4 regions of the Micromonospora sp. RB23 genome follow, and region 1 is predicted to be linked to each of the others. Evidence: riboswitches for the same ligand, from Rfam matches in the RefSeq annotation. Region 1 holds a riboswitch; each other region holds the start of a gene.
What was found. Region 1 has a riboswitch for cyclic di-AMP ahead of ACTFTM_RS24595 (coiled-coil domain-containing protein). Riboswitches for the same ligand answer to the same signal wherever they lie in the genome.

Region 1 (7,829 bases):
GAGCTGACCGTCTGCCCGGGCGCCGGGCACATGCTGATGATGGAGCGCCCGGACGAAGTGAACCTGGCCCTGACCAGCGTGCTTGGTCGGGTGTTCGCCACGGCGTCGCCGGCCGGGCGCAGCGCGAGCGCCATGCCGCCGCGGTACGAGCGCGCGGGCGCCGTCGCGGCAGCTCGCTGAGCACGTTCGCGCACCTCGGGCGCGGCGGGTCGGGTCGGGGGCCGTACCCTTCTGCGGTTGGCCCGCGCGGTTCGCGCCGCTTGCCGGCGACATCGAAGGAGCGTGCGTTGACCGACCAGACCGCCCTGGAGCAGGAGATCGCCGTCGAGCAACGGCACCTCGACCGGGTGTACGCCCGACTGTCCGAGCTGCGGCAGTCGGCGGTGCGCGCCGAGCGGGACGGCTACCGGATGGCACGGGTGGGCACGTTCGGCGCGCTCGTCGAACGCGACGCGATGGTCTTCCACGCGGCACAGCGGCGGCACACCCTCGACGCCGAGCACGAGGGGCTGGTCTTCGGCCGCCTGGACCTGCGCGACCGGCAGGTGCTGCACGTCGGACGGCTCGGCATCCGTGACGAGGACGCCACCACACTCGTCGTCGACTGGCGGGCGCCGGCCGCGTCGGCGTTCTACCAGGCCACTCCCGCGCAGCCGCTGGGCGTGGTGCGCCGCCGTACGATCCAGTCCCAGCGGGAGCGGGTCACCCGCATCGAGGACGACCTGCTCGACCCGGACGCCGCTGAAGAGGGCATGACGGTCGTCGGTGACGGCGCGCTGCTGGCCACTCTCTCCCGGGCCACCGGCCGGGGCATGCGCGACATCGTGGCGACGATCCAGCGGGAGCAGGACGAGGCGATCCGGTCGCCCGGCTCCGGGGTGACGATCGTCGCGGGCGGGCCGGGCACCGGCAAGACGGCGGTCGCCCTGCACCGGGCGGCGTTCCTGCTCTACTCCGACCGCAGCCGGTACGCCGGGGGCGGCATCCTGGTGGTCGGCCCGTCGACCGTCTTCGTCGAGTACATCGCCTCGGTGCTGCCCTCGCTCGGTGAGGACACGGCGACCCTGCACTCCCTGGGCACCCTGTTTCCGGGGATGACGGCCACCCGCACCGATCCACCCGAGGTGGCCGCGGTGAAGGGCTCGCTGCGGATGCGCCGGGTGCTGGAACGGGCGGCCCGCGACGCGGCGCCGGGGGCACCGGGTGAGCTGCGGCTGCTCTACCGGGGCGGGCTGCTGCGGTTGGACCGCCGGGAGCTGGACGCGATCCGGGACCGCGCGCTGCACCGGGGCGCGCGGCGCAACGAGGTGCGCCGGGCCGGCTTCGACGGTGTCTTCGCCGCCCTGTGGGCGCAGGCCCGGCGGGTGAACATCGGCCGGCTGCCCGAGCAGCGGGCCTTCGAGGACGAGATCGCGGAGCGGCCCGAGTTCCGGGAGTTCCTCAAGGCGTGGTGGCCGCGCCTGCACCCTCGGCACGTGCTCGGCTGGCTGGCCCGACCGGACCGGCTGCGCCGGTACGCCGGCGGGATCCTCTCCGGCGCGGAGATCCGACTGCTGGGCACGGCGTACCAAAGCCTGGATTCCGAGGGCCTGACCATCGCGGACGTGGCGCTGCTCGACGAGCTGGACGCGCTGCTCGGCAAGCCGGTGAAACCGGCGCGGGCCCGGCGCGACCCGTTCCAGCTCGCGGGCGGCGTCCGGGAGCTGAGCACCGCGGCCGACCGGCAGCGGGCCGCCCGCGCGGCGGCCCGGGAGCGGCCGGAGGACTACCGGGAGTATGCGCACGTGGTGGTCGACGAGGCGCAGGACGTCTCGCCGATGCAGTGGCGGATGATCGGCCGGCGTGGGCGACTGGCGTCGTGGACGGTGGTGGGCGACCCGGCCCAGACGGCGTGGACCGGTGACCCCGAGGAGCTGACCCGCTCCCGCGACCAGGCGCTGGGCCGGCGTAAGCGGCACGAGTTCACGCTCACCACCAACTACCGCAACTCGGCGGAGATCTTCGCGGTGGCGGCGGCGGAGATCCGCCGGCTCTATCCGGACCTGTCCCTGCCGAGGGCCGTCCGTTCCACCGGCGTCGACCCGGTCGAGCGGGTGGTGCCGCCCGCCGGACTCAGGGCCGCGGTCGTGGAGGAGGCCAGCGGCCTGTTGGCCGAGGTCGACGGCACGGTCGGGGTGATCACGCCGGTCAACCGCCGCGACGAGGTCGCCGGTTGGCTCGACGCGCTCGGCGCGGCGCGCCTGCAGGTGGTGACCAGCCTGGAGGCCAAGGGCATGGAGTACGACGGGGTCGCGCTGGTCGCCCCGAGCGAGATCCGGGCGGATCCGGGCTCCGGCGTCCGCACGCTGTACGTGGCGCTCTCGCGCGCCACCCAGCGGCTCACCACCATCGACCCGACCGGCTGACCGTCGCGTTGGCGCCGCCCGTGGACGGCCCTCACCTTACATTTGCACACATAGCGATATGAGCATATATTTGACCGGGTCCCGGGCGACGTCGGAGGGTGGGTTTCGTGGGAGCAGGACATGACCACCACCACGGGTCGGTCGCCAACGCCGCCCACCAGCATCGGGGACGGCTCTGGGCGGCCTTCGGAGTGCTCGCCACCCTGATGGTGGTCGAGGCGGTGACCGCCTTCCACACCGGCTCGCTGGCCCTGCTCTCCGATGCCGGGCACATGTTCACCGACGTACTCGGCATCGGGATGGCGCTCGCCGCGATCACCGCGACCCGACGGGCCACCGGCGACCCGCAGCGCACGTTCGGGCTCTACCGCCTCGAAGTGCTCGCCGCCCTGGCCAACGCCGTCCTGCTCTCCGGCGTGGCGGTCTACGTGGTGATCGAGGCGATCGGCCGGTTCGGCGACCCGCACGAGGTGCTGAGCGGTCCGATGCTCACGGTGGCCGTCCTCGGCCTGCTCGCGAACGTGATCGCGTTCGGGCTGCTGCGTGCCGGCGCGAAGGAGAGCATCAACCTCCAGGGCGCCTACCTGGAGGTGCTGGGCGACCTGCTCGGCTCGCTCGGCGTGATCGGCGCGGCGCTGCTCATCGCGTTCACCGACTGGTGGTGGGCCGACCCGCTGGTCGCCGTCGCGATCGGCGTGTTCATCCTGCCGCGCACCTGGCGGCTGGGGCGCGCCGCAGTCCGCATCCTCGTGCAGGCCGCCCCGGAACACCTCCAGGTCACCGCCGTGCACGACCGCCTGGCCGCGGTGCCCGGGGTGGTCGAGGTGCACGACCTGCACGTCTGGACGCTCACCTCGGGCATGGAGGTGGCCTCCGCACACCTGACGATGGCACCCGGCGCGGAGGTCGGCGCGGTGCTCACCGCGGCGCGTACCGCCCTGCGGGACGACTTCCGCATCGAGCACGCCACGCTGCAGACCGAGCCCGGGGCCGCTCCGGGCGCGTGCGGCTCCGTCGAGTGGTGAGGTCGTCCAGGGTCAGCCGTCGGCGCGCTCGTCTGTGACCGCACGGCACCGGGGTCACCGCCCTGCGCGAGGCAGGACGATGACCCCGGGCGATGCCGCCCCTTGGCGAGGGCGGTGCGGCGCGGTCAGGAACGAGTACCGACAGCGGCGGCGAAGATGTGCAGGCTGGGCGTTCCCGCCTGCACGGGAGCGACCCCCGCGACCGGCAGCTTCACCCGGGCGACGGTCTTGCCCGAAGCCAACGGCACGGTGACACCGAACACCGCGCTCGGGCTGTCGTAGCGGGTGTTGCCCTGCCGGTTCTGGTAAGCGGCAGCGGCCACCAGCGTGGTGGGCGCGGCGGGTGTCGCCGTCACGAACCAGTCCGGCGACGTCAGGGTGAACGCCTGCGTCGTGCCGTCGGTGTACGTGATCGTGCCGGTGCCGGACGCCTGGCCGTGAGCCGCCGAGAAGAGGAAGGCGAGGGTGTTACCGGAACCGGACACCGTGACGCTCTGGCCGGTGGCGATGACGTTGTCCAGCTGCCCGGTGCCGGCGCTCGACGGCCAAGTGAGCTTGACGCCGTTGAGGGTGACCGTCCCACCGCGGACCAGTTTGGCAGTCGCCAGAGCCTCGGCGGAGAAGCTGGCGCCCCCGCCGTCGAAGTCCGCCGGGTTGGTGTTGGCATCGGCGGAGACTGCCACGTTGTTGACCGCCTGGGCCAGGGTGAGCGGTGCCGGAACCGGTGCGCCGGAACCGAACAGGGTGAGCGGGATGGCGTTCGCCATCGCCTCCATACCCAGGTCGTTGGGGTGCAGGTGGTCGCCCGAGTCCATGTCCGGCCGGAACTTCGTCGGGGCTGACGGATCATGGGTGGCGGCGTCGAAGTCGACGTACGCGTCGCAACCGGAACCCGAGCTACGGACGAAGGTGTTGTACTCGCTGCGCGCCGTCTCGTCGGACGCGGTCCAGGACCAGTGACCCTCGAACGGGGTCAGCGTGGCGCAGTAGAAGGCGACGCCGGCGCCGTGAGCCTTGGCGATGAGCTGCCGGAGCCCGTTGATCAATTGGGTGCCGGTCGGCGCGCCGTTGGCCAGGTCGTTGATCGGGTTGTCCGCGAAGATCACGGACCGTACCCCCGAACGGCCGAGGACGTCCCGGTCGAAGCGGTCCAGCGCGCTCGGTCCGGTCCCGACACCCAGGAGCTGGTTGCCCGCGATGCCCTCGTTCAGCACACCCACGGTTCGGCCGGACGCGTTGAGGCGGGCCGCCAGCAGGTTCGGGTACCGATGGTTGGTGTTGAAGGACGAGCTGTGCCCCTCGGTGATCGACGCGCCCAGCGTGACCACCGCGCCCGTCGCGGCGCTGTTGATCACCTCCAGGTCGGAGACGATGAAGTAGCTGCTGAACTGCTGGATGACCGACAGCGACTGCGCGCCGACGACGTTGCCGTTGGCCATGTACTGGTCGGAGAAGGCGAACTGCTTGCTGGAGACGTTCTCGGCCCTGGTGGGCGCGTAGAAGCTGATCGCCACGTCGGACTCGGCGAGCACCTGGAAGGAGACCGGGTCGCTGACCGCCTCGCCCCCGGCCGGGATGGTCACCGACGACCGGCCGCCGAAGGTCACCGCCCTGTCCGTGGACGACACGATCGACGCGCCGGAGGACCGACGTGCCACGTGGAAGTCCTGCAACGTCAGCGCCTTGGTGTTGAACACGTTGGACAGCCGGAGTCGCGCCTGCGTGCCACCGATGCTCGTGTGCACGATCTGGCGGGTCGTGGTCTGGGCGGGGAAGACCCCGCCGGCGTTCTCGTACGCCGCCGACCACGTACCGGTCCACCCGTCGGCTGCGGTTGCGGTTGTTGCCGTGGTCCCGGCGGACGCCGCCGTGCCCGCCGTACCGGGCTGAATGACGGCGGCCGCGGCAAGCACGGCAACCGCCGAGACAACCAACGATCTGCGAAGTTGCATTACTAGATCCATCTCGATAAGTCGATTGGCCTTTCGGCCCAAACAAAGGAACCTTATCGGCGGCGCGGGTGGTACAGGAGATCCCCGAAACGGGACGTCCGCTCCGCCACCCACGATGGGAGAGGGATCCCGCGGCAGGTGAATGACCGATGGTGGCAGCGGAGACACCTTCCGTCACATCGGCTGCACAGACCCCACCAGCACCGGTAGGCTCTGTCCCGGCCACCACCCGGCGGCGCCTCCCGGCGCCGGTGGCGGCCGCCGCCTAATCGCCCGCCAGGGCGAACCGGGGAACCATGTTCCTGGGGTGCATCCGCGTCAGCGGTAGGGATCTTCCGTCCCGAACCCGTCAGCTAACCCGGTCGGCGGCTGACGGAAGGACATGCGTAGTGGCACCAGCACGACCACCCGCCGCCCGACTGGCGGCACTGATCGTCATGATGGTCACCCTCGGCGTCGCGCTCCCGATCGGCGCCGCCACCGCCGCTCCCCCCGCCGGCCTGCAGGCCGCCGCGGCGCCGGACGGCGACGAGGAGGGCGGCACCCCCGCGCTGCGGGCCCAGCTCGAAGCGGCCAGCAAGGGTTACCTCGACGCGAAGCGCGCCCTGGACACCTCCATCCAGCGGCAGCAGCAACTCGCGGTCAAGCTCAAGACCACCGAGGCCGAGATGACCGTGCGCAACGGCAAGGTCGGCGAGATCGCCGGCGTGGCGTACCGCACCGGTCGACTCAGCACCGTCTCGGCCCTGCTCAACAGCAACACCCCCGAGGGCTTCATGGACCGGGCGGCCGCCCTCGACGTGGTGGCCGCCAACGAGGACCGGGTGCTGCGCGACCTGCACGTCACCCGGGACGAGGCGAACCGCACCCGCGTCGCCCTCGACGGCGAGATCCGCGAGCAGCGCAAGCAGGTCGAGGTGATGGCCAAGCGCAAGGAGCAGGCCGAGCGGGCCCTGACCGTCGCCAACAACAAGGCACGCACCACCGCCGCCGACACCGGCTCCAACCGTGGCACCTCCACCGCCAACGCCCAGCCCGCCCCCCGCAACTCCGACGGCTCCTGGCCGTCCGAGTCGTGCAGCATCAACGACCCCACCCCGGCCAGCAGCTGCATCACCCCCCGAACCCTGCACGCGCTCAACCAGGCCAAGGCCGCCGGGTTCACCCGGTACGTCTCCTGTCACCGCAACGGCGGCTCAGGCGAGCATCCCAAGGGCCGGGCCTGCGACTTCGCCGCGCAGAAGGGCGGCTTCGGCGGGGTCGCCACCGGCGGCGACAAGACGTACGGCAACAACCTGGCCGCGTACTTCATCCGCAACGCCGACCGGCTCGCGGTGCTCTACGTGATCTGGTTCAAGCAGATCTGGCTTCCCAGCAGCGGCTGGAAGTCGTACAGCGGGGGGAACGGCGACCCCTCCAGCGACCACACCAACCACGTGCACCTGTCGGTGTACTGACCGTCGGAGCCGTCCGGGGTACGTCAGCGGGCGTACCCCGGACGTCGTCGGCGGTCGGACGACGACGCGGGGTCGGGCCGGGAGCATTCGGGTATGCCGCGAATCGCGCCCACCACCCGCAAGGCCCTGCTCACCCTGCACCTGGTCACGTCCCTCGGCTGGCTCGGGGCCGATCTGGTGCTGCTCACCCTCGGCATCGCCGCGCAACGCGGCGCTGATCCGGCCGTGGTCTACCCGGTCGCCGGGCTCGTCGGCACCGTGCTCTTCGCGCCGCTGAGCGTTCTCGTGTGGCTCATCGGTGTCGCCAGCGCGCTGCTCACCCCCTGGGGCCTGCTGCGCTACCGGTGGGTGGTGATCAAGCTGGTGATCACGACGGTGATGGTCGGGCTGGTGCTGTTCCTGCTCACCCCGAACCTGCGGCACGCGGCCGCGCTGGGCGCCGCCCTACCCGCGCGGGACCGCGCCGACCTGGTGATCGCGCCCGCCGTGTCGACCACCCTCATGATCATCGCGACGGTGCTGTCGACGTACAAGCCCTGGGGCCGCCGGGCCGGCCAACCCTGCCGCCGCGCGACGGTCGGCGCGACGCGCGCCTGATCGCGCAGGCACCTCGACGGGTCACGCGGGATTGTCGAGGGCCGCGCCGAGGCGCGCGGCCAGTGCGAGGTGCGCGGCACGGGCCTGGCGGAAGGCGTACCCGAACAGGGGTGTCGGCGCGCGCAGGGTGATGTCGACGTCGATGCGGACCAGACCGTCGGGCTCGGCACGCAGCCGGGTGTGGTTACGGACGGTGGTGGCGGGCCACTGGCGGGCCACGGTGACGATCTCGTCGGGCTCGCTGATCAGCACGTCCGCCTGGTAGGTGGTGCGGAAGCGCAGTGGGCCGGCGACCAGCCGGTCGTTGATCGTGTAGCTGGCGCGGGCGCCCGGACGGGGCGGCGTCACCTCGCGGACCCGCACGATCAGGGGATGCAGGTCACCCTGCCGGGT
Region 2 (7,829 bases), 1.7 Mb from region 1:
CCCTCGACCCACTGCCTGGCCGGGCGGTCACCGTCGATCCGGGCGCGACCTTCATCTGGAGCATGGGTTACCTGGTGTCCTCCGGCTGTACGGCCACCGGCCTGGAGGTCACGGCCCGGTTAGAGGACGAAGCCACCGGCGCCCTGCTCACCCGGACCGCCACGGTGTCGATCGACCCGCCGCTGGCGGCGCCCTGCGCCGTGAGCTACCGCACCGGGAGCGAGTGGCCGGGAGGCTTCACCGCCCAAATCACGATCAAGAACACCGGCACCGTGCCGATCAACGGTTGGACGCTCAGCTTCACCTTCCCCGGTGACCAGCACATCGCCCAGTCCTGGTCCGCCGACGCCCAGCAGAGCGGTGCCACCGTCACGGCCCGGAACCTGAGCTACAACCCCCTGGTGGCGCCGGGCGCCTCGGTGGTCTTCGGCGTCCTGGGCACCTGGCAGGCCAGCGACGCGGCACCGATCGCGTTCACGCTCAACAACGTCGGCTGCGCCGCCGGGTAGCCCGCGCACCGGACTGCGGGGCGTCTGGGCGGCCAGGCGCCCGGGGGGCCACCACCCTGTCTCGGCCCTCTGGAACCACGGAAGCCCTGGCGGGACCATCGGTCCTGACCAGGGCTTGCGTGCGTGGAGCGGGTGACGGGAATCGAACCCGCACTGTCAGCTTGGGAAGCTGATGTTCTGCCATTGAACTACACCCGCGGGCGGCACCACTGTACCCGAGTCGCCGCACCGGTGCACCCAGCCACCCCGCCCCCACTCACACCCGGAAGAAGTTTCCAGACGGCAACATATGGTCGTTCTCAAATGCGTCGATGGGTTGTAACGTCTGCCACACGTTCTCAGCCCCGGCGTGACACACCCCCTGTCGCGCCGCCAGAAAGAGGTGGGCCCATGGGACCCCGTCCCAACCTGCTGACCCGGCGTGTCGCCGGTGTCGCGTCGACGACCCTCGCGCTACTGCTCAGCACCGCTGCGGTGGGTGTCGTTCCGGCCGCTTCGGCCTTCTCCGCGGCACCGGGCGGCGCCTGCGCGGAGCCGGCCGGCAGCCACGCCAACGCCCGGGCGAAGCCCGGTGCCGGCGCCATGCACGAGCCGAACGAGCTGACCGCCAAGCAGGTCCGTGAGCGGGACGCCGACCTCGCGGCGGCGTTGCGCGAGCGGGCCAACTACCGGGCCGGCGCCGGCGCGACGACGCTGGCAGCCACCGTCACCATCCCGGTGGTGGTGCACGTGATCCAGGAGAACAGCACCCGGGCCGGCGGCAACATCCCCGACTCGATGATCACCTCACAGATCAGCGTGCTCAACCAGGCCTACGCGGGCGGGACCGGCGGCGCGGCCACCGCGTTCGCCTTCCGGCTCGACAAGATCAACCGGGTGACGAACCCGTCCTGGTACCCCATTGTCGACGGCTCGTCCGCCGAGCGGTCGATGAAGTCGTCGCTGCGGGTGGGCGGCAAGAACACGCTCAACATCTACCTCGGCGAGTTGAGCGACGACCTGCTGGGCTGGGCCACCTTCCCGCAGCGGAACCTCAGCAGCATGGACGGCGTGGTCGTGCTGGGCGAGTCGCTCCCGGGCGGCACCGCCACCAACTACAACCAGGGCGACACCGGCACCCACGAGGTGGGCCACTGGCTGAACCTCTACCACACCTTCCAGGGCGGCTGTGGCGGCTCCGGCGACGGTGTCAGCGACACCCCGGCCGAGGCGTCCCCGGCGTACGAGTGCCCGACCGGACGGAACACCTGCTCGGCGACCGGCCTGGACCCGATCACCAACTTCATGGACTACACCTACGACTCGTGCATGTACCAGTTCACCGCGGGTCAGGCGAGCCGCATGCTGACCGCATGGAACGCGTACCGCGCGGCGTAGCTCTCCTCGCGTACACCAGGTGCCGGCTCCGTCGACGGAGCCGGCACCGGCGTTTTTCCCCAGGACCGTGGTCAGGCGGCCGTGCACTGGACGTCACGGCTGCGACGGGTCGGGCGCGTCTGCGGTACGGCCGCGGGCGCGGTCGCCGCGGGTGGGGTGTGCGGATCGAGCCAGACCTGGACGGCCGGGTGCCCGACGGCGATGCCCAGGCCGTGCTGGTCGCGACGGGTCAGCATTGCCACGTCGACGGTGAACTCGAACAGCCGCCAGTCGACCCGCGGCTCCGCCCGGGCGCTCTGCGCCAGCCGGGCCACCCGCACCGGGTCGGTGACCGGCCAGGCGTGGCCCGCCACGTACGCCTCGTCGTCGCTCTCCTCCGGCGGGAACGAGTGCAGCGCGTATCGGCCGTCCCGTTCGAGGTCACGGCGCTTCGGCGAGTCGATGATGAAGCAGAACAGACCCTCGTCGGTGATGACCGGGGAGACCGGATGGACCCGGGGCCCACCGTCGGCACGGACCGTGGCCAGGTAGCCGAAGCCCGGCCCGTACTGCTGCAGGAGAACGCGGATGCCGTCGGCGAGGCGGGGCTCGTCTGCGGCGAAATCGGACCAGGAAGCCATGCGGGCATTCTATCGAACAAATGTACGAGGAGCGACCTCGACACGCTGGTCACCGCCCACCTCGCTATGGTGGTCCGATGCTGCTCTCCGACCGTGACCTGGTCTCCGAGATCAAGGCCGGCACGCTGGGCCTGGAGCCGTTCGAGCCCACCCTGGTCCAACCCTCCAGCATCGACGTACGACTCGACCGGCTGTTCCGGGTCTTCAACAACCATCTCTACACCCACATCGACCCGGCCATGCAGCAGGACGACCTGACCTCGGTGGTCGAGGTGCCCGACGGCGAGCCGTTCGTGCTGCACCCGGGGGAGTTCGTGCTCGCCTCCACGCTTGAAGTGATCTCGCTCGGTGACCAGCTCGCCGGCCGACTGGAGGGCAAGAGCTCACTGGGCCGCCTCGGGCTGCTCACCCACTCCACCGCCGGGTTCATCGACCCGGGCTTCTCCGGGCACGTCACGCTGGAGCTGTCCAACGTGGCGAACCTGCCGATCACCCTCTGGCCGGGCATGAAGATCGGTCAGCTCTGCATCTTCCGACTCTCGTCGCCGGCCGAGCACCCGTACGGCTCGGTGGTCTACGGGTCGCGTTACCAGGGCCAGCGGGGGCCGACGCCGAGTCGCTCCTGGCAGAACTGGCGCGCCTGGCCGACGCGGTAGCGGCCGTTCCCACCGGGAGCTAAACGACGAAGGGCCCGCCGCGAGCGGATCGCGACGGGCCCTGACCGTGTCCGGCGTCGGTCAGCCGGGTCGGCCGTAGCTGTGGATGGGCCCGTCGTCGACCCTCTTCATCTTGACGGGCACACCGGCCTGGGAGGCGTGCACCACCCAGCCGTTGCCGACGTACATGCCGACGTGGTGGATGTCGCTGTAGTAGAAGACCAGGTCACCGGGGCGCAGGTCGCCCTTGCTGACGTTCCTGGTCACCCGGCTCTGCGCGGCGGCGTTGTGCGGCAGCGACACACCGGCCTTCGCCCAGGCGGCCAGCATCAGACCGGAGCAGTCGTACGAGTTCGGCCCCTCGGCGCCCCACACGTACGGCTTGCCGATCTGGGCGCAGGCGAACTTGACCGCGATACCGGCACCGCCTCCGGGGTAGCTGGCCGGGCAGGGCGCGGGGCGCAGCGGACCGCCGCCGCCGTTGCCGTACACCTTGAGGCGCAGCTTCTGCAGCCGGTCGATCTCCTCGTTGATCTGCTTCTTCTTCGCCGCCAACTGGGCCTCGGTACGGGTCAGCTGGGCCACCATCTCGTCCAGCGGCGCCTTCTGCCGGGCCAGCTCGTTGCGCAGGTCGGCGACCTGACGGACGTCCTCCTGCTGGTTGTGGGCGAAGCGGTCGAGCATCTCGAGCTGACCGACCATCTCGCTGGGCGACCGGCTGCCGAGCATCGTGTTGACGGTCGACAGGTTCTCACCCATGTACGCCCGGACGGCCAGCGCGCTGACCTTGTCCATCGCGGCGTCGACCTGGCGCTCCAGCGGCGCGATGCGGGCGGCGAGGGCGTCGGCCTGCTTGCGCTTGAGGGCCAGGTCGGTACGGGTGGCGTTGTGCCGCTCGATGATCGGTTCGAGCTTGTTCCAGTCCTCGTCGATCTGTCGTTCGATCTCGGCGACGGACGGGTCGGCGTGGGCCACCGTGGCGCTGCCGGTCAGGACGACGGCGACGCCGACCAGGGCGGCGAGGGCGGTGGTGAAGCGGGACCAGCGTGGACGCGGCACGGTCGACGTCGGGTCGGCCGGAGCCGACCGTCCGGACGACGGCCGCGGGGCTTGGAGGGCCACCGGGTTCCGTACTCCTTCTTCCTGACCGCCTACCGGGTTAGCTGACGGGTTCGGGCGGGAAGTGGGCGCCCTACCGCAGTGACTGCGGATTCACCCCGGGGAACGTGGGTCCCCGGCTCGCTCGCGAGCGACTCGGCGGTGTCGGTCCGTTACCGCCCGGGGTGGGCAGACCTGCTACCGGGCCGACGAATGACCAGAGTAGAGACGGCCGTTACCGATCCGCAACCCGTGCGGCCGTGACACTCCGTACCGATCGGAGCGGTCCATCGAGCGGAGGTGAAGGTTTCTTTCCGCATGTTTTGATACATGGAAAGGTATTGACGCGGACTCCCGGGCGGCGCGAAGGTGACCGGACCGACACCAGTTCACATGTAGGGAGTTCGATGAAACGTCCGACCCTGCTCGCCGTCGCACTCGTCACCGCCACGGCGGCCGTGCCGCTGCCCGCCGGCCCGGCCTCCGCGGCTCCCATCACGGACCGCCAACAGCAGTACGCCGCCGCCGCGACCGAGTACGGCGTACCCGTCGGCGTGCTGCTCGGCGTCTCCTACCTGGAGTCCCGCTGGGACAGCAACGCCGGCACGCCGAGCACCAGCGGCGGCTACGGCCCGATGCACCTGACCGACGCCCGACACGTGGCCGCCCTACCCCGGCGCGGCCACCACGACACCCCGGGAGAGGACCCGCGCGGCGACGACTCCCGTCGCGCTCTCGCGCCCGCGCCCGCCACCGAGGACGCGCCCCCGACCGCCGCGCTACAGACCGTGGACGCGGCCGCCACACTGACCGGCGCCACCGTCGAGGCGCTACGCACCGACCCGGCGACGAACATCCGGGGCGGGGCGGCGCTGCTGGCCGCGTACCAACGGGAGGTCGGCGCCCCGGTCGGAGCCGGCACCGACCCGGCCACCTGGTACGGCGCGGTGGCCCGCTACGCCGGCGCGGACAGCGCCGACGCCGCGGCGGCCTTCGCCGACGAGGTCTTCACCACGATCGGCGCGGGCGAGACGCGGCTGACCGACGACGGCCAGCGGGTCACGCTGCCGGCCCGCGCGGTACGACCCGAGCGGTCCTGGCTGGACCGGCTCGGCCTGCGACAACTCGCCCGCCCGGACGGGTTGGAGTGCCCCCGCACCGTGTCCTGCGAGTGGATCCCCGCCCCCTACGCGGCATTCGGCGACGGCGACTACGGCAACCACGACCTGTCCGACCGGCCCGGCCGGCAGAAGATCGAGTACATCGTCATCCACGACACCGAGGCGAGTTGGGCGACCACCCTGCAACTCGTCCAGGACCCGACCTACGTGAGCTGGCACTACTCGCTGCGCTCGGTCGACGGGCACATCGCCCAGCACGTCCGGACCAAGGACGTCGCCTGGCACGCCGGCAACTGGTACGTCAACGCCAAGTCGATCGGGTTGGAACACGAGGGCTTCGCCGCGCAGGGCACCTGGTACACGGAGGCGATGTACCGGACCTCCGCGAAGCTCGTCCGCCATCTCGCGCTGCGGCTGGGCATCCCGCTGGACCGCCAGCACATCATCGGCCACGACAACGTGCCCGGGACCACCGCGTCGACGGTACGGGGGATGCACTGGGACCCGGGGCCCTACTGGGACTGGACGCACTACTTCGACCTGCTGCACGCCCCACGCCTGGACACCGGCACCCCGGCCACCGGGCTGGTCCGGATCGACCCCGACTACGCGACCAACCAGCCGGCGTTCACCGGATGCGTCACCCCGGGAACACCGTGCGCGCCGCGCGGCTCCTCGTCGGTGCTGCTGCGCACCGCGCCGTCGGCGGACGCGCCGTTGGTCAACGACGTCGCGCTGCGCCCCGACGGCACCCCGAACACGATGGACGTGTCGGACCACGGCGCCCGCGCGTCCGCCGGCCAGACGTACGCGCTGGCCGGTCGGGAGGGCGACTGGACGGCCATCTGGTACCTCGGCCAGCGGGCCTGGTTCCACAACCCGGCGTCCGCCCCGACCGCGACGTGGACCGTCGGCCTGGTGGTCACCCCGAAGCCCGGCCGGGCCACCATCCCGGTTTACGGGCGGGCGTACCCGGAGCAGGCCGCCTACCCCGCTGGTGTGCCCTACCAGACGATCTCACCGTTGCAGTACACCCTCGCCGCCGGCCAGCGGTACGCGGTCGGGGCGGTGCTGCCGGGCGAGTACTACCGGGCCAGCACCTTCGACGGGTCCTCGCCCGGCGACTGGACGGTGATCCGGGGGCAGAACCGGTACGCGCAGATCCAGTTCGGTCACCGGATCATGTACGTCGACCTCGCCGACGTGCAGCTCCTGCCGTCCCCGGTGGGCGCACCCCGCTGAGAACTACGACGGCCCCCGGTCGAGGTGACCGGGGGCCGTCGTCGTGCGTGGGGAGAGGTCAGCCAGGTCTGCGGAACCCGGCGACGGGCATCGTGTTGATGCTGGACACCTGCACCGGTTTGCCAGCACGTGGGGCGTGCACCATCAGGTTGTTGCCCAGATAGAGCCCGACATGGCTCAGACCGGAGTAGAAGAAGACCAGGTCACCGGCGCGGGCGTCGGCGCGTGAGACGGCCTTGCCCTCGTTCCACTGATCACCCGTGTGGTGGGTGAGGTAGATCCCGGCCGACTTGTAGGCGTACTGGGTCAGGCCCGAGCAGTCGAACGCGTTCGGACCGACGGCACCCCAGACGTACGGATCGCCGACCTGCTGGCAGGCCGTCTTGATCGCCTTTTGTGCCGCCACGGAGACCACACCGTTGATGGTCGGGCAACCGGCGGTCTTGACCGTGGTCTTGGGCATCGACGCCTCGAGCTTTTTGATCTCGGCGTCGATCTGCTTCTTCTTGGCCGCCAGGTCGTTCTGCTGCTTGGTCTGGGTGGCGATCAGCGCGTCCAGCTTCTGCTTCTCGGCGTCGTACTTGGCCCGGACGGCGAGCACACCCTCGACCTGCCTGCGCTCCTGTGCGGCGAGCCGGTCGAGGAGGGTGAGCTGCTCGGTGAGCGTGTCCGGCTTGGCACTGACCAGCAGCGCGCCGATCTCCTGCGAGGGGCCCGACATGTAGTAGCGGGAAGCGAGGTCACCGACGCGGTTGAGCGCCAGCTCGCTCTGCAGGGCCAGCGGCTCGATCTTCTTCTGCAGCGCGGCGGACTTGCTCTTGTTGACCTTCAGCTGCGCCCGCACCTTGTTGTACTGCTCGATCGTGGGCTCCAACTGCTCCCACTTCTTGTCGATCTGCGCCTCGATCTCGTCGACCGTCGGCTCGGCCTGCGCCGGCACGGCGAGCATTCCGGCACCGACCGCGGCTGCCGCGACCAGCACGAGCAGACGGTGGGCGACCTTGCGCAGACCGCCCGGTCGAGCAGGCAGTCCTGGTGCGTGACGATGAGGGGGCATGGTTGCCACCGGCACCGACTCCTTTGCAACCGACCGCCGGGCGCCTCGCTTGAGGGAAGGGCCGAGGCAGACGACCCACAGCGGTCGGTGCACCACATTAGGGAAGCGTCGGACCGGAATCAAGGCGAGCCGCGACAGTGTCACTGTCG
Region 3 (7,829 bases), 2.2 Mb from region 1:
CATCCCCCCGATCGCCAGTTCGATCCGGTTCGGCGCCTCGGGCAGCGGTCTGCTGGTGGTGGTCATCTCGTCTGGTCCCGTCAGTTGTGCCCGTGCCCGGGGGTGCCGTGGTCGGCCCCGCCGGTCGGCGTCGGCGCGCCTGTCGCGGCCGGGGCAGCGCCGGCCACGACGGTGAACTCCGCGGTGTGCACACGCCCGTCGTGCTGGAAGTCGAGGTAGAGCCGGTAGGCGCCGGCCGAAGGCACCTCGGCGTGGAAGGTGACGGCGGGGCCGGGCGGGGTGCGTCCGTCGCCGGGCGTCCCGTCCGGGTGCACGTGCAGGTACGCCAGGTCGCCCCGACGCAGCGCCACCAGATGCCCGTACGCCCCGAGGTAGGGCTCCAGGTCGGTGACCGGCTGCCCGCCGCGGCTCACCGTGAGGGTGAGCGCCGAGGTGCGGCCCGGCTGGGGCGTACCGGCCAGGGTGACCGTGTAACCGTCGACCGTGGTGCTGGTCGCCGGGGCGGGCAACGCCCGCTCGGTCAGCTCGCCGGGGACGGTCACATCCACGCCGAGGGTCAACGGCTCGCCCCCGGTGGGCGCGAAGTCGGCGAACGCCCGCCACTGCCCGGCGCCCGCCAGCGGAGTGGCGACCCGCCAGGTGCCGTCCGGGCCGAGATCGGGGTGGACGTGCCGGAAGCCGGACAGGTCCCGTCGCGCGACGATCAGGTGCATCCGCTTGTCGTGCGCGACGTCGTACCTGGTCACCGGTCGGCCGTCCGGCCCGTCGATCCGGAACGCGAACTCGCCGGCCGGCGCGGTGACCGGTTGGAGCGTGTAGCCCCGGTCGGAGACGAGTAGCCCGCCGGGAACGAGATCGGCGGCCTCGCCGCTCGTGGCCGGGCCCGGGACGCGGGCGACGTCCGGGCGGCTCTGCGCGACCGGGTCGGCCGGGTCGACCACCCGACCGAACCCGTACGCCGCGCCGAAGACCGCCGCGAGGCCGAGGGCGAACGCGCCCAGTCTCGTCACTGTGGGCATCCCGGACCCTCCGCTCACGCCTCGACGAGGTCGTAGCCGGCCTCGTCGACAGCGGCCCGGACGGCCTCGGTGTCCACGGGCTGCTCGCTGCTGACGGTGACCTGGCCGCTGGCGAGATCGACCCGCACGTCGCGCACGCCCTCGATCGCGCCCACCTCGGCGCTGACCGCGCTGACGCAGTGCCCGCAGGTCATGCCCTGCACCTGGTACGTCGTGTCGACCATCGGACGCCTCCTCTCGTAGTACCGGTACCCGGTGGGGGTATGCCGGCAGAGAACGGACATTACCATACCCCCTAGGGGTACGCTATCCTCGTCGCCATGACCACACCCACCCCGATTCGCGGGTACACCGCCAGCAAGGACCAACTGCTCGCGCGCCTCCGCCGCGTCGAGGGCCAGGTCCGTGGCATCGAGAAGATGGTCGACGAGGACCGCTACTGCATCGACGTGCTCACCCAGATCTCCGCGATCCAGGCCGCGCTCGACAAGGTGGCCCTGGGCCTGCTCGACGGGCACGCCCGGCACTGCATGCACGAGGGGGCGGCCGAGGGCCGGGCCGACGAGATGGCCACCGAGATGATGGCGGCCGTCGGCCGGCTCATGAAGCGCGGCTGAGCGCCGCACTCCCGCTCCCGGTCATTCTTCCGGAACAGGCCCCAGGCGTACCCGGCGCAGCAACTGCGCGTTGAGCGCCACCACGATGGTGGACGCGGACATCAGCACCGCCGCCACCGCCGGGCTCAGCGCCACCCCGGCCCCGGCGAGCACCCCGGCCGCCAGGGGCAGCGCCACCACGTTGTAGCTCGCGGCCCAGGCCAGGTTCTGCCGCATCTTGCGGTACGACGCCCGGGAGAGCCGGACCACGGCCCCGACGCCGCGCGGGTCGGACGACGCCAGCACCACCCCGGCGGACTCGATCGCCACATCAGTTCCCGCCCCGATCGCGATACCCACGTCGGCGCGGGCCAGCGCCGGCGCGTCGTTCACCCCGTCACCGACCATCGCCACGGTCAGCCCACGCCGCTGGAGTTCCGCCACCCGGCTGTCCTTGTCGGCCGGCAGCACCTCGGCGAAGACCTCGTCCACACCGGCCCGGAAGCCCAGCTCGGCGGCGACCGAGTCGGCCACCGACCGCGCGTCTCCGGTGATCATGGCGATGGTGCGGACGCCGTCGGCCCGCAGCTCGGCGATGGCCTGCCGGGCCTCCGGGCGTACCGCGTCGGTGAGCGCGAACGCCCCGAGCACCGTGTCCGGCAACCGCACGAGATAGAGCACCACGGCACCGTGTGACGACCAGCGTCCGGTCGCCTCCCGCAACTCGTCGGGCAGCGGTCCACCCCGCTCGCGCAGCAGGGCCGGCCCGCCCACCGCGTACTCCGTACCGTCGACGGTGGCCCGCACGCCGCGGCCCGGCAGCGAGCGGAAGCCGGCGGCACGGGCCGGCCCACCCGACCCGGCCGCCGCCACGATCGCGCGGGCCAGCGGATGTTCGCTGTCGGACTCGACACCGGCGGCGATCCGCAACGCCTCGTCGCGCCCCACACCCGGGGCCGTCACCAGGTCGGTGACCGCGTGCTCGCCCCGGGTCAACGTGCCGGTCTTGTCGAACAGCACCGCGTCGACGGTGCGCATGCGCTCCAACGCGAGCCGGTCCTTGACCAGGATCCCGCCCCGCGCGGCCAGCGCCGTGGAGAGCGCGACGACGAGCGGGATGGCCAGGCCGAGCGCGTGCGGACAGGCGATCACCAGAACGGTGACGGTACGCACCACCGCCTCGTCGGGCTCACCGAGCGCGGTCCAGACCAGCAGGGTGAGCACGGCGGTACCGGTGGCCACGTAGAAGAGCGCGGCGGCGAACCGATCGGCGAGCAGTTGGGCACGTCCGCCCGAACGCTGCGCCTGCGCGACCATGCGCTGGATGCCCGCGAGCGCGGTCTCGTCGCCCAGCGCCTCGACACGCACCCGGATCGCCGAATCGGTCGCGACGGTGCCGGCCACCACCCGATCCCCCGTCGACCGGGCGACCGGACGCGACTCGCCGGTGATCATCGACTCGTCCAGCTCCGCGTCGCCGTCGACGATCCGCCCGTCCGCCGGCACCCGACCCCCGGGCCGGACCAGCACCACGTCGTCGACCCGCAGCCCGTCCAGCGGTACGCGCTCTACCTGCCCGTCCGCCGCCACGCGCTCGGCCTCGTCGGGCAGCAGCGCCGCGAGCGCCGCCAGCGCCCCACGGGCCTGCCCGATGGCCTTCATCTCCTGCCAGTGCCCGAGCAGCATGATGGTGACCAGCGCCGCCAGCTCCCACCAGAAGTCCAGGTCGAAGGCGCCCAGGCTGGTCGCCAGCGATGCGGCGTACGCCACGGTGATCGCCATCGCGACCAGCAGCATCATGCCCGGCGCGCGGTCCCGGATCTCACGTACCGCGCCGACCAGGAACGGCCAGCCACCCCAGAGGAACACCACCGAACCGAGCACCGGCCCGACCCAGGAGCGACCCGGCACGTCCAGCCGGAGCCCGAGCCCGTCCACCACCAGGTGACTGGTCAGCACCACCGGCACGGTGAGCACCAGACAGACCCAGAACCGGCGACGGAACATGGCCGGGTCGTGCCCCGCGTGCTTGTCGTGCTGCGCGTGCTTGTGGTGCTGTCGGTGGTCGGTGGGTGGCTCGGGCATGACTCCACGATCCCGCTCCAGCGGGGCAGTGTCAGCGGTTCGACTCCCGGCGACACTTCGGCACGACCGGCGACAGCCCGTCGCACTGGTTAGCATCGTCCCGCGATGACCCACCGGATCCCGCCGCCGACACGGGCGACGGCGCCGACGCGGCGCGGCCCCGTCCCGCACCGACTTGATCACTTCATCACTCTCCGTGATCTCCGCATCGCCAGGCGGCGAACTGACGCGCTCGTACCCGCGTTCGTCCGGCGAAGCTGAACCGCGCAGCCCCGTCGGCACGTACCCCGCACCGGATCGTTGGGAGTTTCGCATTGGGTTCCGGCCACAGCCATTCCGCTCGACCCGCCCCGCCCCGGGTACGACGGATCCTCGTCGCGACGGTGGTGCCGCTCTTCGTGGCCACCGTCGTCGCCGCCGTGGTGCTGTGGCCCCGGGACGGCGCGCCGAAGAACGGTGGCACGGACATGCCGCGCTACCACGGCACGGTGACCCGGGTGGTGACCGAACCCTGCCCGCCCTCGGCCAGCCCGGAGGGCGCGCCGGCCAGCGGGCCGTGCGGCACCGTGGACGTGCTCCTCGACGACGGGCCGCGCGCCGACCAGCGGGTGAGCACGCCCGTCCCCGCCGGGCCCGGAGCGCCACGGGTCGAGGTGGGTGACGACGTCATCCTGGTCGAGCTGGCCGACCCGACCGACCCCGCCACCAGCACCTGGAACATCGCCGAGCACCAGCGCGGGACACCGCTGGTGTGGCTCGTGGTGGTCTTCGCCGCCGCCATCGTCGCGTTCGGCAGGTGGCGGGGCCTGGCGGCGCTCGCCGGCCTGGCCGCCAGTTTCGCCATCCTGCTCACCTTCGTGTTGCCGGCCATCGGCGCGGGCCGGTCGCCGCTGCTGGTGGCGGTGGTCGGCGCGGCCCTGATCATGTTCGTGGTGCTCTACCTGACACACGGAGTGACCGCGCAGACCTCCGTCGCGGTCCTCGGCACCCTGGGCAGCCTGGTGCTCACCGGCGTGCTCGCGACCGCCGCCACGGCCGCCACCCAGCTCACCGGCTTCGGCAGCGAGGACGCCACCACGCTCTCGATGTTCCAGGCCGATGTGGACCTGCGGGGCCTGCTGCTCGCCGGGATCATCATCGGCTCACTCGGGGTGCTGGACGACGTGACCGTCACCCAGGCCGCCACCGTCACCGAACTGTCCAACGCCAACCCCGGGTTGAGTCGACGACAGCTCTACCGGGCGGCCACCCGGGTCGGCCGGGCGCACATCGCCTCCACGGTCAACACCATCGTGCTCGCGTACGCGGGCGCGTCCCTGCCCCTGCTGCTTCTGCTCACCGCCGACTCGCGGCCCGTCGGGCAGCTCCTGACCAGCGAGTTCCTCGCCCAGGAGATCGTCCGCAGCGCGGTCGCCACGCTCGGCCTGATCGCCGCCGTACCCCTCACCACCGGGCTGGCCGCGGTGGTGACCGCGGCCGGGTCGACGGCCCCGCCGGACGCGGACGCCCCGCCACCGCGCCCCCGCGCGGACCGGACGGAGGCGCTGGCCGCTCTCAGTTCACCGCCGGCGGCACGGGCCGACGGGCCCGATCCGCAGCGGGACGCACCCCCATCCACCGCCACCACCGGGTGGCCAGAGCCGAACAGGAGCACGGATACGGCATGGTGACACTCCTCAGCGTGACCGGACCGGGCACTCGCCTTGAGAACCGCGTCACTGGTCACTCAACGCCATGGCGAAATGACGCTTTTAGTAGGCATCGGGACGTAGCTCAGGCGGTGGACTCTCGGGTAACCTCGCTGCCGGTCACCGACGAAGGCGCGCAGCGGCGCCTGCGGTGCCACCGCCCAATCGCCAACCGGCGAGCCGGGGACCCAGGTACGTGGGGTGAATCCGCGACAGCGGTAGGGGCCACTTCCGCCCCGAACCCGTCAGCTAACCCGGTCGGCGGTCGACGGAAGGGAAGATTGTGACGGCACCCCTACGCCGCTGGTTGAGGCCCGTGGTGGCCGTGCTCGCTGCGCTGACCGTGTTCGCCGGGCCCCTCCCGGCCCACGCCGCCCCGACGACGCCCACCCCGTCCGGGCACGAGGAGGACAGCGACGAGCCCAAGCTGATCACCGACGTCATCGAGCAGACCAACCGGGACTACGTGGCGGCCAAGTCCAAGTTGGACAAGTCCAAGAAGCGGCAGCTCGAGCTGGCCGCGGAGGTCGAACGGGCCAAGGCCGACCTGGCCGCGCTGGAGCCGCAGGTCGCGCAGATCGCCGCCCAGTCGTACCGGACCGGGCGGATCGGCGCGATGGCGATGCTGCTGGAGAGCGACGCCCCGGACTCGTTCGTCCGCCGGGCGGCGGCGCTCGACGAGATGAACATGGTCAACGGGAAGAAGCTCGCCGAGGTCAACGCGGTCAAGTCCCGCGCCGAGCAGGCCAAGCTGGCGCTCGACGCCGAGGTACGGGAGCAGCAGAAGCAGACCGCGCTGATGGCCAAGGACAAGCGGGACGCGGAGAAGTCACTCGCCCTGGTCGGCGGTAAGGGTTTCACCGGCGGCCTGGTCGACGCCACCTCGCCGGTCGCCCGGATCGGCCCGGGGCGCACCGCCGACGGGGACTGGAAGCCGCAGTCGTGCAGCGAGCCCGACCCGACCACCTCCGGCTGCGTCACGCCGCGCACGCTGCACGCGTACAAGGAGGTCAAGCGGGCCGGGTTCAACCGGTTCGTGGGCTGCCACCGCAACGGTGGACCGTACGAGCACCCGAAGGGTCGCGCCTGTGACTGGTCGTTGCAGAAGAGCGGCTTCAGCCCGTGGCACAACAACGACACCCGGATGTACGGCAACAACGTGGCCGCGTTCCTCATCCGCAACGCCGACCGGCTCGGCATCTACTACGTGATCTGGAACCGGCAGATCTGGTTCCCGGCGACCGGCTGGAAGTCGTACAGCGGTCCGTCGAACCACACCGACCACGTACACATGTCGCTGCTCTGATCCGGCGCCCAGCAGTGCGAGGGCCGTCCCGCCGTCCGGTGGGGCGGCCCTCGGCGCGTCAGGCGGCGGTGGTGGTCGTCGCCGGGTCGTCCGAGGGCTCGTCGCCCGTGTCGGCACCGGCAGGTACGGGAGTCACCGGCCGCACCACTCCGGCGGCGAGCCGGTACGACATGCCCACCACCGCGCACCGCCCCCGCGCCACCTCGTCGGCCAGCACCGGCGACTGCCCGAGCAGCGTCTCGACGGTCTGCGCGATGTGGATGTCGACGATGCCGTCGATGTCGTCCACGCCCTCGGCCGTGGCCCGCCGAAGGCTGGGCAGCACCGCGTCGACGACGGCCGGAAGGTGCCCCGGTGGCGCGATGCCGGTGGCCGCCGCCTCACGGGCCGCCTGCACGGCGCCGCAGGAGTCGTGGCCGAGCACCACCACCAGCGGAGTGCCGAGGACGGCCACCGCGTACTCCACGCTGCCCAGCACCTCCGGGCCGGTGGTGTGCCCGGCGGTCCGGACGACGAAGAGGTCGCCCAGCCCCCGGTCGAAGATGATCTCGGCGGCCAGGCGGGAGTCGGAGCAGCCGACGATCACCGCGAAGGGGTGCTGCCCGTCCGCCACGGCGGCCCGGTGCCCGGCGTCCTGGTTGGGGTGGCGCGGCGCTCCGGCCACGAAGCGACGGTTGCCGCCGATCAGCTCGGCGTACGCTCGGGCCGGCTCGGTCGTGATCGACGTTCGATCGACGGCCCGCTGCGTGCCCGGCTGCCCGCCAGGCGTACCGGAACGGCTCATCCCCGCACCTCGTCTCCACGCGTTTGACCTGCTCAACAGGCTTTTTCACCCGGCCGGCGGTGGGCGCTGGCCCGCGCTCAACGGTCACACGCACCACAAGATGCGTCAAGATATGCGTGATTTAGATTTCATACGTTGACCCGGAAAGGCGGCCCCACGATGGCGAGCACGGCGGCCGGCGCCGGCCGGAACTGGACATTCCTCACCAACCACGGGCATGTGCTCCTCGCCATCGCCCGCGACCCCACCGCCCGACTACGCGACGTGGCGGCGGAGGTGGGCGTCACCGAGCGGGCCGCCCAGGCCATCGTCGCCGACCTGGAGGCCGAGGGTTACCTGCACCGCACCCGG
Region 4 (7,829 bases), 2.3 Mb from region 1:
AATGAGCTTCGGCTCCCTCTCGGGCAACGCCATCACCGCGTTGAACAAGGGCGCCGCCCTCGCCGGCTGTCTCCAGAACACCGGCGAGGGTGGCCTGTCGCCGTACCACCGCAACGGCGGCGAGCTGGTCTTCCAACTCGGCACGGCGTACTTTGGCTGCCGCGACGAACACGGCCGGTTCAGTCTCGACCGGCTCAAGGACCTGGTCGCCGGCGCACCCGTGCGCGCCTTGGAGATCAAGCTGAGCCAGGGCGCTAAGCCGAGCCTCGGTGGCCTCCTCCCCGGGGCGAAGGTGTCCGCCGAGATCGCCGCGACGCGGGGCATCCCGGCCGGGCAGGACTGCGTGAGCCCGTCGCGGCACGCCGAGTTCTCCGACTGCGACAGCCTGCTGGACTGGGTGGAACTGCTGGCCGCCGAGACCGGCCTGCCGGTCGGCATCAAGTCGGCGGTCGGCGACCTGAGTTTCTGGCAGGAGCTGGCCGGGCTGATGCGCGACACGGGCCGGGGCGTCGACTTCGTGACGGTCGACGGCGGCGAGGGCGGCACCGGCGCCGCGCCGCTGATCTTCACCGACTCGGTGTCGCTGCCGTTCCAGCAGGGCTTCTCCCGGGTCTACAAGGTCTTCGCGGAGCACGACCTGCACGAGCGGGTGGTCTTCGTCGGCAGCGGCAAGCTCGGCCTGCCGGACAACGCCGTGGTGGCGTTCGCGCTCGGCTGCGACATGGTCAACGTGGGCCGGGAGGCGATGCTGTCGATCGGCTGCATCCAGGCGCAGAAGTGCCACACCGACACCTGCCCGACGGGGGTGGCGACACAGAACGCGTGGCTGGCGCGGGGCCTCGATCCGACGCTCAAGTCGGTTCGGGCGGCCAACTACCTGGCGACACTGCGCCGGGACCTGACCAAGGTCGCCGAGGCGTGCGGCGTCGAACACCCCGGCCTGATCGGCACGGACGCCGTGGAGATCCTGGACGGCCGCACCGGCTCCACCCCACTGCACGAGGTGTACGGCTACCGGCCGCACTGGGGCCTGCCCTCCCCGGCCGACCAGAAGGAGATCATCCGGCTGATGACCCCGGAGGCGCCCCAGGGCGGCAGCGCCCCGCCGTCGCCCACCGCCGTCGGCTGACCCCACCGCCAGCCCTCGTCGGTCCGGGCCGACTCCCCGGGTCGCCGGATCAGTCCGCCCCACGGCCCAGCCCCAGACGCCAGACGCCAGCCCCAAGCCCACCCCCAGACGCCAGGCCCAGGCCCACCCCCAGACGCCCAGGCCCAGGCCCAGGCCCAGGCCCAGGCCCCAATGAGCGTGATGCCTGTGCGTCATCTTGATGACCCACAGGCATCACCCTTCCCGCGGCGAGCCCGACCCGAGGCACCCCCGTCACGCCAACACCCAACGCCGCGCCAAGCGCGATGCCTCTGCGTCATCCTGATGACCCACAGGCATCGCCCTTCTCGCGGCGAGCCCGGCCCGGGCCCCCGGGGGGCCGTCGGAACCGCGCGATAACTCGTGGAAGCCGTGAACTACCGCGCTTATGGTGGCGCGGTGCTGATCAGACGCGAGACCTCCGCTGACATCGACGCCATCCGGGCCGTGCACGCCGCCGCCTTCGCCACCACCGACCACGGCCCTGACGGCGGTGACCACGGCTCCGATCACGATCGCGATCACGGCCCCGACCAGGGCCGCGATCACGGCTCCGAGCAGGGCCGCGACGATCGCGTGCCGATCGAGGCCACGCTGGTCGACGCGCTGCGCGCGGACGACGGGTGGCTGCCCGCGTACTCCCTGGTGGCGACAGCTCCGGACGGCCTGGTGGTGGGGCACGTCGTGGCCACCCGCGCCCGCGTGGCGGGCGCGCCGGTGGCGTTGGGCCTCGGGCCGCTCGGCGTGCTGCCCGAATGGCAGCGGCGCGGTGTCGGCAGCGCCCTGATGCACGCCGTCCTGGGCGCCGCGGACGCCCGCGACGAGCCCCTCGTGGTGCTGCTCGGGCACCCGGAGTACTACCCGCGTTTCGGGTTCCGGCCCGCCGTCGAGTTGGGCGTCACCCCGCCGCAGCCGTGGGGCCCGCAGTACTTCATGGCCCGCACGCTGACCGCGTGGCACGCCTCGATCCGCGGCGAGTTCCGCTACGCCCGCCCGTTCGACGACCTGTGACCGATCCTGTCGGTCCGTCGCGAGAGGATGGCGCCATGACCGACCAGACCGAAAATGAGGTGACTGCCATGGCGCGTGAGGTGCAGATAACGTTCGACGCCGCCGACCCGGCCGCACTGTCGGCGTTCTGGGCCGACACCCTCGGTTACGAGTTGCAGGGCCCGCCCGGCGGCTTCGACTCGTGGGAGGCAGCGTTGGACGCGATGGGCGTGCCGCCGGAGCGCCGCAATGACGCGTCGGCGGTGGTCGACTCGGCGGGGGCGGGGCCGCGCCTGTTCTTCCAGCGGGTGCCGGAGGGCAAGCAGGCCAAGAATCGCGTCCACCTCGATGTGCGTGCCGCGCCCGGGCTGACGGGTGACGACCGGATGGCGGCCCTGGAGGCCGAGGCCGACCGGCTCGTCTCCCGGGGCGCCACGCGGCTCGCCCGACACGAGCCCGCTCCCCCGCTCGGCGCCGGCCACATCGTCATGGCAGACCCGGAGGGCAACGAGTTCTGCCTCGACTGAGCGCGCGTTCTCCCAGCTCACTGCCGTGCCGACCGACCGCCATGCGAACATGTGTACGTGTCGCACGGCGCCCACATCCTGCACGCCGACCTGGACGCCTTCTACGCGTCGGTCGAGCAGCGTGACGACCCGCGCCTGCGCGGACGGCCGGTGATCGTCGGCGGCGGCGTGGTGCTGGCCGCCAGCTACGAGGCGAAGGCGCGGGGTGTCCGCAGCGCCATGGGCGGTCACCAGGCACGACGGCTCTGCCCGGACGCGATCGTGGTGCCGCCCCGGATGTCGGCGTACACGCAGGCCAGCCGGGCGGTGTTCGAGATCTTCCGGCAGACCACGCCGCTGGTCGAAGGGCTCTCCATCGACGAGGCGTTCCTCGACGTGGGCGGGCTGCGCCGGCTGGTCGGCACACCGGCGGACGTCGCCCAGCGGCTGCGTCGGGAGGTCCGTGACCGGGTCGGTCTGCCGATTACGGTGGGCGTGGCCCGGACGAAGTTCCTGGCGAAGGTGGCCAGCGGGGTGGCCAAGCCGGACGGGCTGCTGGTCGTCGCCCCCGAAGCCGAGATGGCGTTCCTGCATCCCCTGCCGGTGGAACGGCTCTGGGGCGTCGGGCCGGTCACCGCCGCGAAGCTGCGGGATCGCCGGATCCGTACCGTCGCGGACGTGGCCCGGCTCGGCGAGGCCGCGCTGGTGTCCCTGCTCGGGGCGGGCGCCGGCCGACACCTGCACGCCCTCGCCCACAACCGCGACCCCCGGGCGGTGCAGGTGGGCCGCCGCCGGGGCTCGATGGGCGCGCAGCACGCGTTGGGTCGCAGCCCGCATGCGCCAGCGGAGCTGGACGCCATCCTGGCGGGCCTGGTCGACCGGGTCACCCGGCGGATGCGGGCGGCCGGGCGGTCCGGACGCACCGTGGTGCTGCGACTCCGCTTCGGCGACTACACCCGCGCCACCCGCTCGCACACCGTGCGCAAGGCGACCGCGGACACCACTTTGCTGCTCGCCGCCGCGCGGACGCTGCTGCGGGCCGCCCTGCCGGAGATCGACCGGCGCGGCGTCACCCTGCTCGGCGTCTCGGTGGGCAACCTGGACGACAACCCGGTGCAGCCGGAGCTGCCGTTCCAGGCCGACACCGGGGCCGACCTGGACGCTGCGGTGGACGCGGTCCGTGACCGCTTCGGCTCGACGGCGCTCACCCGGGCGGTGCTCCTGGGCCGCGCCCCCGGGGTCGAGATGCCGCTATTGCCGGACTAGAAGTCACCGGCTGGTGCGACCGGAGACACATCACAGCAGGTCGGCGGTTTAGCCGATCGCACATGGGTGAAATCTTGGGGTGGAAAGCCTGACGAGGGGGGCCCATGTCCGACGAGACCAGCAACCGACCGAGCCGTCGTGCCGAACGCCCGCACGACGTGACCGACCCGCTGCTCTGGCAGCTCGCGGTCGACGTGCTCGACGCGCACGAGCCTGACGACGAGGGTCACTGCCGCAATCTCCAGTGCGCCGGCCAGTCCTGGCCGTGCACGGCGCGTACGACCGCCGAGCAGTCGTTGCGACTGGCCCGCGGCGTCCCCGACGCGGCCGAGAGGGCCGTCGACGGCCACGGGGCCGCCACCGGCTGGCCGGCCGAGGCGGTCGCGCCGACGCCGCGCCGGGGCTGGAACGGCGACGTGATGGCCCGCCGCGAGGCGAGGACGGCCGCCTCCGCGGCGTGACGCGTTCCGCGAGGACAGCGCCAGACGAACGAACGCTCGGCCGGTGACCCGGCCGAGCGTTCGTCTGTCGTACGTCAGAGCGCGAGGCGCTGCCCCGGGAAGATCAGGCCCGGGTCCGCGCCGATCAGCTGACGGTTGCGCTCGTACAGGGCCTGCCAGCCGCCGCTGCGGGGGTGCCGCTCGGCGATCTCCGACAGGGTGTCCCCCGCCGTGACCACGTACGTGTCACCGCTGGCCACCGGCGCGGTCCGCTCGTGATTACGGGTCGCCGGTTGGTCACCCCGCGACGACCGCTCCTTGCCGGCGGTGGACTTCGACGAGCCGGTCGACGACTTCGTCGAGGGCTTCGCGGTGGACTTCGTCGAGGAGCCGCCCGACGAGCCGCCCTTGCGGCCGCAGGTCGGCCACGCGCCGATGCCCTGCCCGTCGAGCACCTTCTCGGCGATCGCGATCTGCTCGCCACGGCTGGCGAGGTCGGCGCGGGCGGCGTACTTCTTGCCGCCGTAGCCGGCCCAGGTGCCCTGGGAGAACTGCAACCCGCCGTAGTAGCCGTTCCCAGTGTTGATCTTCCAGTTGCCGCCGGACTCGCACTGGGCGATCGCGTCCCAGTTGACGCCGGCCTGGGCCGGGGCCGCCGGTCCGAAGAGGGCGACGGCGCCGGTGACCGCGCCGACGGCCAGGGTGCCGACGGCGACGCGGCGGGTGGTGACCCGTCGATGACGGGGGGTGTACGCAGACGTCATGGAACTTTCCTCCACGCCGGCGAGGTGAGCTGTCGGGTTCGGGCCGAGGAGCCCGGCCGCGCGGTGGCGGCTTCACCCCGAGGTGACATGCACCGAGGAACGTTGGGTCCCCCGCTCCTGCCCGGGTTCTGTTTCCGACGACCGGGGGCAGGATTTGGCGTTGCCGGTCGCGGCGTCCACGGTGGCGGACCCGACCGACGGTAGGCACGGTGGGTGACAGTCGCCCACCGCTTGTGAAGTTGTTCACCGGCTCACGCGGCGCGCCTTCCCCAGCGGTTGCGGACGACGTGCACCTGTGCACCGACCATGGTGGACCGTTTCCGATCAGGCGGCGTTCGCGTCCGGCAGCGGCCGGCGGGCCATCAGTCAATCGGCGCCCGCCGGCCGCGAGCGACTACAGGGTGCGCGCCAGCCGGTCGGCGAGCGTACGGGTGAACCGGGCCGGGTCCGCCAGCTCGCCGCCCTCGGCGAGGACTGCCAGCCCGTACAGCAGTTCGGCGGTCTCGGTCAGGGCCGGGCCGGAGTCGCCCTGCTCGTGGGCCTTGCGCAGCCCGGCGACGAGCGGGTGACCAGGATTGATCTCCAGGATCCGCTTGGTCGAGGGGACCTCGTGCCCCATCGCCCGGTACATCTTCTCCAGCGTCGGCGTGAGGTCGTGCGCGTCACCCACCACACAGGCCGGTGAGGTGGTCAGCCGCGACGACAGGCGGACCTCCCGGACACTGTCGGCAAGGGTGGTGCCCAACCACTCGACGAGCGCGGCGAACTCCTGCCGCTGCTGCTCGCGCTCGGCCTCGGCCTGCTGCTTCTCCTCGTCGGTGTCCAGGTCGACCTGGCCCTTGGCGATCGAGCGCAGCGGACGGCCGTCGTACTCGCCGACCCGCTCGACCCACACCTCGTCGACCGGGTCGGTGAGCAGCAGCACCTCGTGGCCCTTGGCCCGGAACGCCTCCAGGTGCGGGGAGTTCTCGATGGTGGTCCGGGAGTCGCCGGTGGCGTACCAGATGTCGGTCTGGCCGTCCTTCATCCGCGAGACGTAGCCGGCCAGGTCGGTGGGCTCCGCCGCGTCGTGGGTGGAGGCGACCGACAGGATCTCCAGCAGGGTGTCGCGGTTGTCGGCGTCGTCGATCAGCCCTTCCTTGACCACCGCGCCGAACTCGGTCCAGAAGGTGCGGTAGCGCTCGGCGTGGTTGGCCTTGAGGTCCTTGACGGTGGCGAGGACCTTCTTGACCAGGCGGCGGCGGACGATCTGGATCTGCCGGTCCTGCTGGAGGATCTCCCGGGAGATGTTCAGCGACAGGTCGTGCGCGTCGACGACGCCCTTGACGAAGCGCAGGTAGGTGGGGACCAGCGCCTCGCAGTCGTCCATGATGAACACGCGCTTGACGTAGAGCTGCACGCCGCGGCGACCCTGCGGGGAGAACATGTCCAGCGGGGCGTGGCTGGGCAGGAACAGCAGCGCCTCGTACTCGAAGGTGCCCTCGCCCTTCATGTGCACGACCTCGAGAGGGTCGGCCCAGTCGTGGCTGACGTGCTTGTAGAACTCGTTGTACTCGGCGGCGTCGACCTCGTCGCGGGGACGCGCCCACAGCGCCTTCATCGAGTTGAGGGTCTGCACCTCGCTGGTGGCCGCCTCGCCCTCGGCGCCCGGGCGCTCGACGGTCATCCGGATCGGCCACGCGATGAAGTCGGAGTAGCGCTTGACGATCTCGCGGATCGTCCACTCGGCGGTGTAGTCGTGCAGGTTGTCCTCGGTGTCGGCCGGCTTGAGGTGCAGGGTCACCGCGGTGCCCGCCGGCGCCTCGTCGACGGACTCGATCGAGTAGGTGCCTTCGCCGCTGGACTCCCAGCGGGTGCCGCCGGTCTCACCGGCCTTGCGGGTCAGCAGGGTGACCCGGTCGGCGACCATGAACGCGGCGTAGAAGCCGACGCCGAACTGCCCGATCAGCTCCTGCGAGGCGCGGGCGTCGGCGGATTCGCGTAGCTGGCGCAGCAGCTCGGCGGTGCCGGACTTGGCGATCGTGCCGATCAGCCGGACCACCTCGTCACGGGTCATCCCGATGCCGTTGTCCCGCACGGTCAGCGTGCGGGCGTCCCGGTCGACCTCGATGGCGACGTGCAGGTCGTCGGTGTCGGCGACGAGATCCTTGTCGACGAGCGTCGCCAGCCGCAGCTTGTCCAGGGCGTCGGACGCGTTCGAGATGAGTTCCCGCAGGAAGACGTCCTTGTTCGAGTAGATCGAGTGGACGACCAGCTGCAGGAGCTGACGCGCCTCGGCCTGGAACTCCAACGTCTCGGCCTGGTTGCTCACACCGTCTCCCTTCTCGGCTCGTGCGGAGGTTCGCGCAAAGGATACGAGTCGTCACGGGCGGGGGTGTGTGCGCCTCCGGGTCGTATTCCCGATTCCCACCCGCTGGTCGCGTGACCTAGCTGACTTTGCTTGACAGAAGTCAGCCGGATAGCGTTCCTGTCGACAAGGCCCGCCACGAACCCTGGAGCAGTCCCATGAAGATCGCTGGAAGCACCGCCCTCGTCACCGGCGCCAACCGGGGCTTCGGTCGACACGTGGCCGCCGAACTCGCCTCGCGCGGGGCGACCGTCTACGCCGGCGCGCGCAACCCGGACAGCGTCGACCTGCCCGGCGTGACCCCGGTCCGGCTGGACATCACCGACCCCGCGTCGGTCGCCGCCGCCGCGAAGCGGGCCGGCGACGTGA

Region 2: it holds a riboswitch for cyclic di-AMP, as region 1 does, so the genes downstream of both, ACTFTM_RS01510 (C40 family peptidase) here and ACTFTM_RS24595 (coiled-coil domain-containing protein) in region 1, are expected to answer to the same signal.
Region 3: it holds a riboswitch for cyclic di-AMP, as region 1 does, so the genes downstream of both, ACTFTM_RS03800 (coiled-coil domain-containing protein) here and ACTFTM_RS24595 (coiled-coil domain-containing protein) in region 1, are expected to answer to the same signal.
Region 4: it holds a riboswitch for cyclic di-AMP, as region 1 does, so the genes downstream of both, ACTFTM_RS14175 (transglycosylase family protein) here and ACTFTM_RS24595 (coiled-coil domain-containing protein) in region 1, are expected to answer to the same signal.

Annotation. Positions count from the first base shown of each region.
Region 1 covers NZ_CM132111.1:5,421,040-5,428,868, forward strand. The annotation lists gene ACTFTM_RS24575 (alpha/beta fold hydrolase) at 1-180, shown strand, start outside; gene ACTFTM_RS24580 (HelD family protein) at 288-2,405, shown strand; gene ACTFTM_RS24585 (cation diffusion facilitator family transporter) at 2,513-3,430, shown strand; gene ACTFTM_RS24590 (SGNH/GDSL hydrolase family protein) at 3,556-5,382, opposite strand; cyclic di-AMP (ydaO/yuaA leader) riboswitch at 5,635-5,766, shown strand; gene ACTFTM_RS24595 (coiled-coil domain-containing protein) at 5,772-6,839, shown strand; gene ACTFTM_RS24600 (hypothetical protein) at 6,933-7,436, shown strand; gene ACTFTM_RS24605 (SRPBCC family protein) at 7,458-7,829, opposite strand, start outside.
Region 2 covers NZ_CM132111.1:339,810-347,638, reverse strand. The annotation lists gene ACTFTM_RS01535 (cellulose binding domain-containing protein) at 1-509, shown strand, start outside; tRNA gene ACTFTM_RS01530 (tRNA-Gly) at 634-707, opposite strand; gene ACTFTM_RS01525 (zinc metalloprotease) at 900-1,886, shown strand; gene ACTFTM_RS01520 (pyridoxamine 5'-phosphate oxidase family protein) at 1,958-2,506, opposite strand; gene dcd (dCTP deaminase) at 2,584-3,162, shown strand; gene ACTFTM_RS01510 (C40 family peptidase) at 3,244-4,284, opposite strand; cyclic di-AMP (ydaO/yuaA leader) riboswitch at 4,297-4,432, opposite strand; gene ACTFTM_RS01505 (N-acetylmuramoyl-L-alanine amidase) at 4,668-6,623, shown strand; gene ACTFTM_RS01500 (NlpC/P60 family protein) at 6,682-7,695, opposite strand.
Region 3 covers NZ_CM132111.1:826,612-834,440, reverse strand. The annotation lists gene ACTFTM_RS03830 (heavy metal translocating P-type ATPase) at 1-66, opposite strand, end outside; gene ACTFTM_RS03825 (hypothetical protein) at 81-1,019, opposite strand; gene ACTFTM_RS03820 (heavy-metal-associated domain-containing protein) at 1,034-1,243, opposite strand; gene ACTFTM_RS03815 (metal-sensitive transcriptional regulator) at 1,340-1,636, shown strand; gene ACTFTM_RS03810 (copper-translocating P-type ATPase) at 1,658-3,700, opposite strand; gene ACTFTM_RS03805 (YibE/F family protein) at 4,015-5,370, shown strand; cyclic di-AMP (ydaO/yuaA leader) riboswitch at 5,537-5,667, shown strand; gene ACTFTM_RS03800 (coiled-coil domain-containing protein) at 5,672-6,694, shown strand; gene ACTFTM_RS03795 (carbonic anhydrase) at 6,753-7,478, opposite strand; gene ACTFTM_RS03790 (helix-turn-helix transcriptional regulator) at 7,638-7,829, shown strand, end outside.
Region 4 covers NZ_CM132111.1:3,100,097-3,107,925, reverse strand. The annotation lists gene ACTFTM_RS14200 (FMN-binding glutamate synthase family protein) at 1-1,129, shown strand, start outside; gene ACTFTM_RS14195 (GNAT family N-acetyltransferase) at 1,547-2,158, shown strand; gene ACTFTM_RS14190 (VOC family protein) at 2,227-2,664, shown strand; gene dinB (DNA polymerase IV) at 2,722-3,909, shown strand; gene ACTFTM_RS14180 (hypothetical protein) at 4,014-4,370, shown strand; gene ACTFTM_RS14175 (transglycosylase family protein) at 4,445-5,113, opposite strand; cyclic di-AMP (ydaO/yuaA leader) riboswitch at 5,113-5,281, opposite strand; gene htpG (molecular chaperone HtpG) at 5,508-7,424, opposite strand; gene ACTFTM_RS14165 (SDR family oxidoreductase) at 7,619-7,829, shown strand, end outside.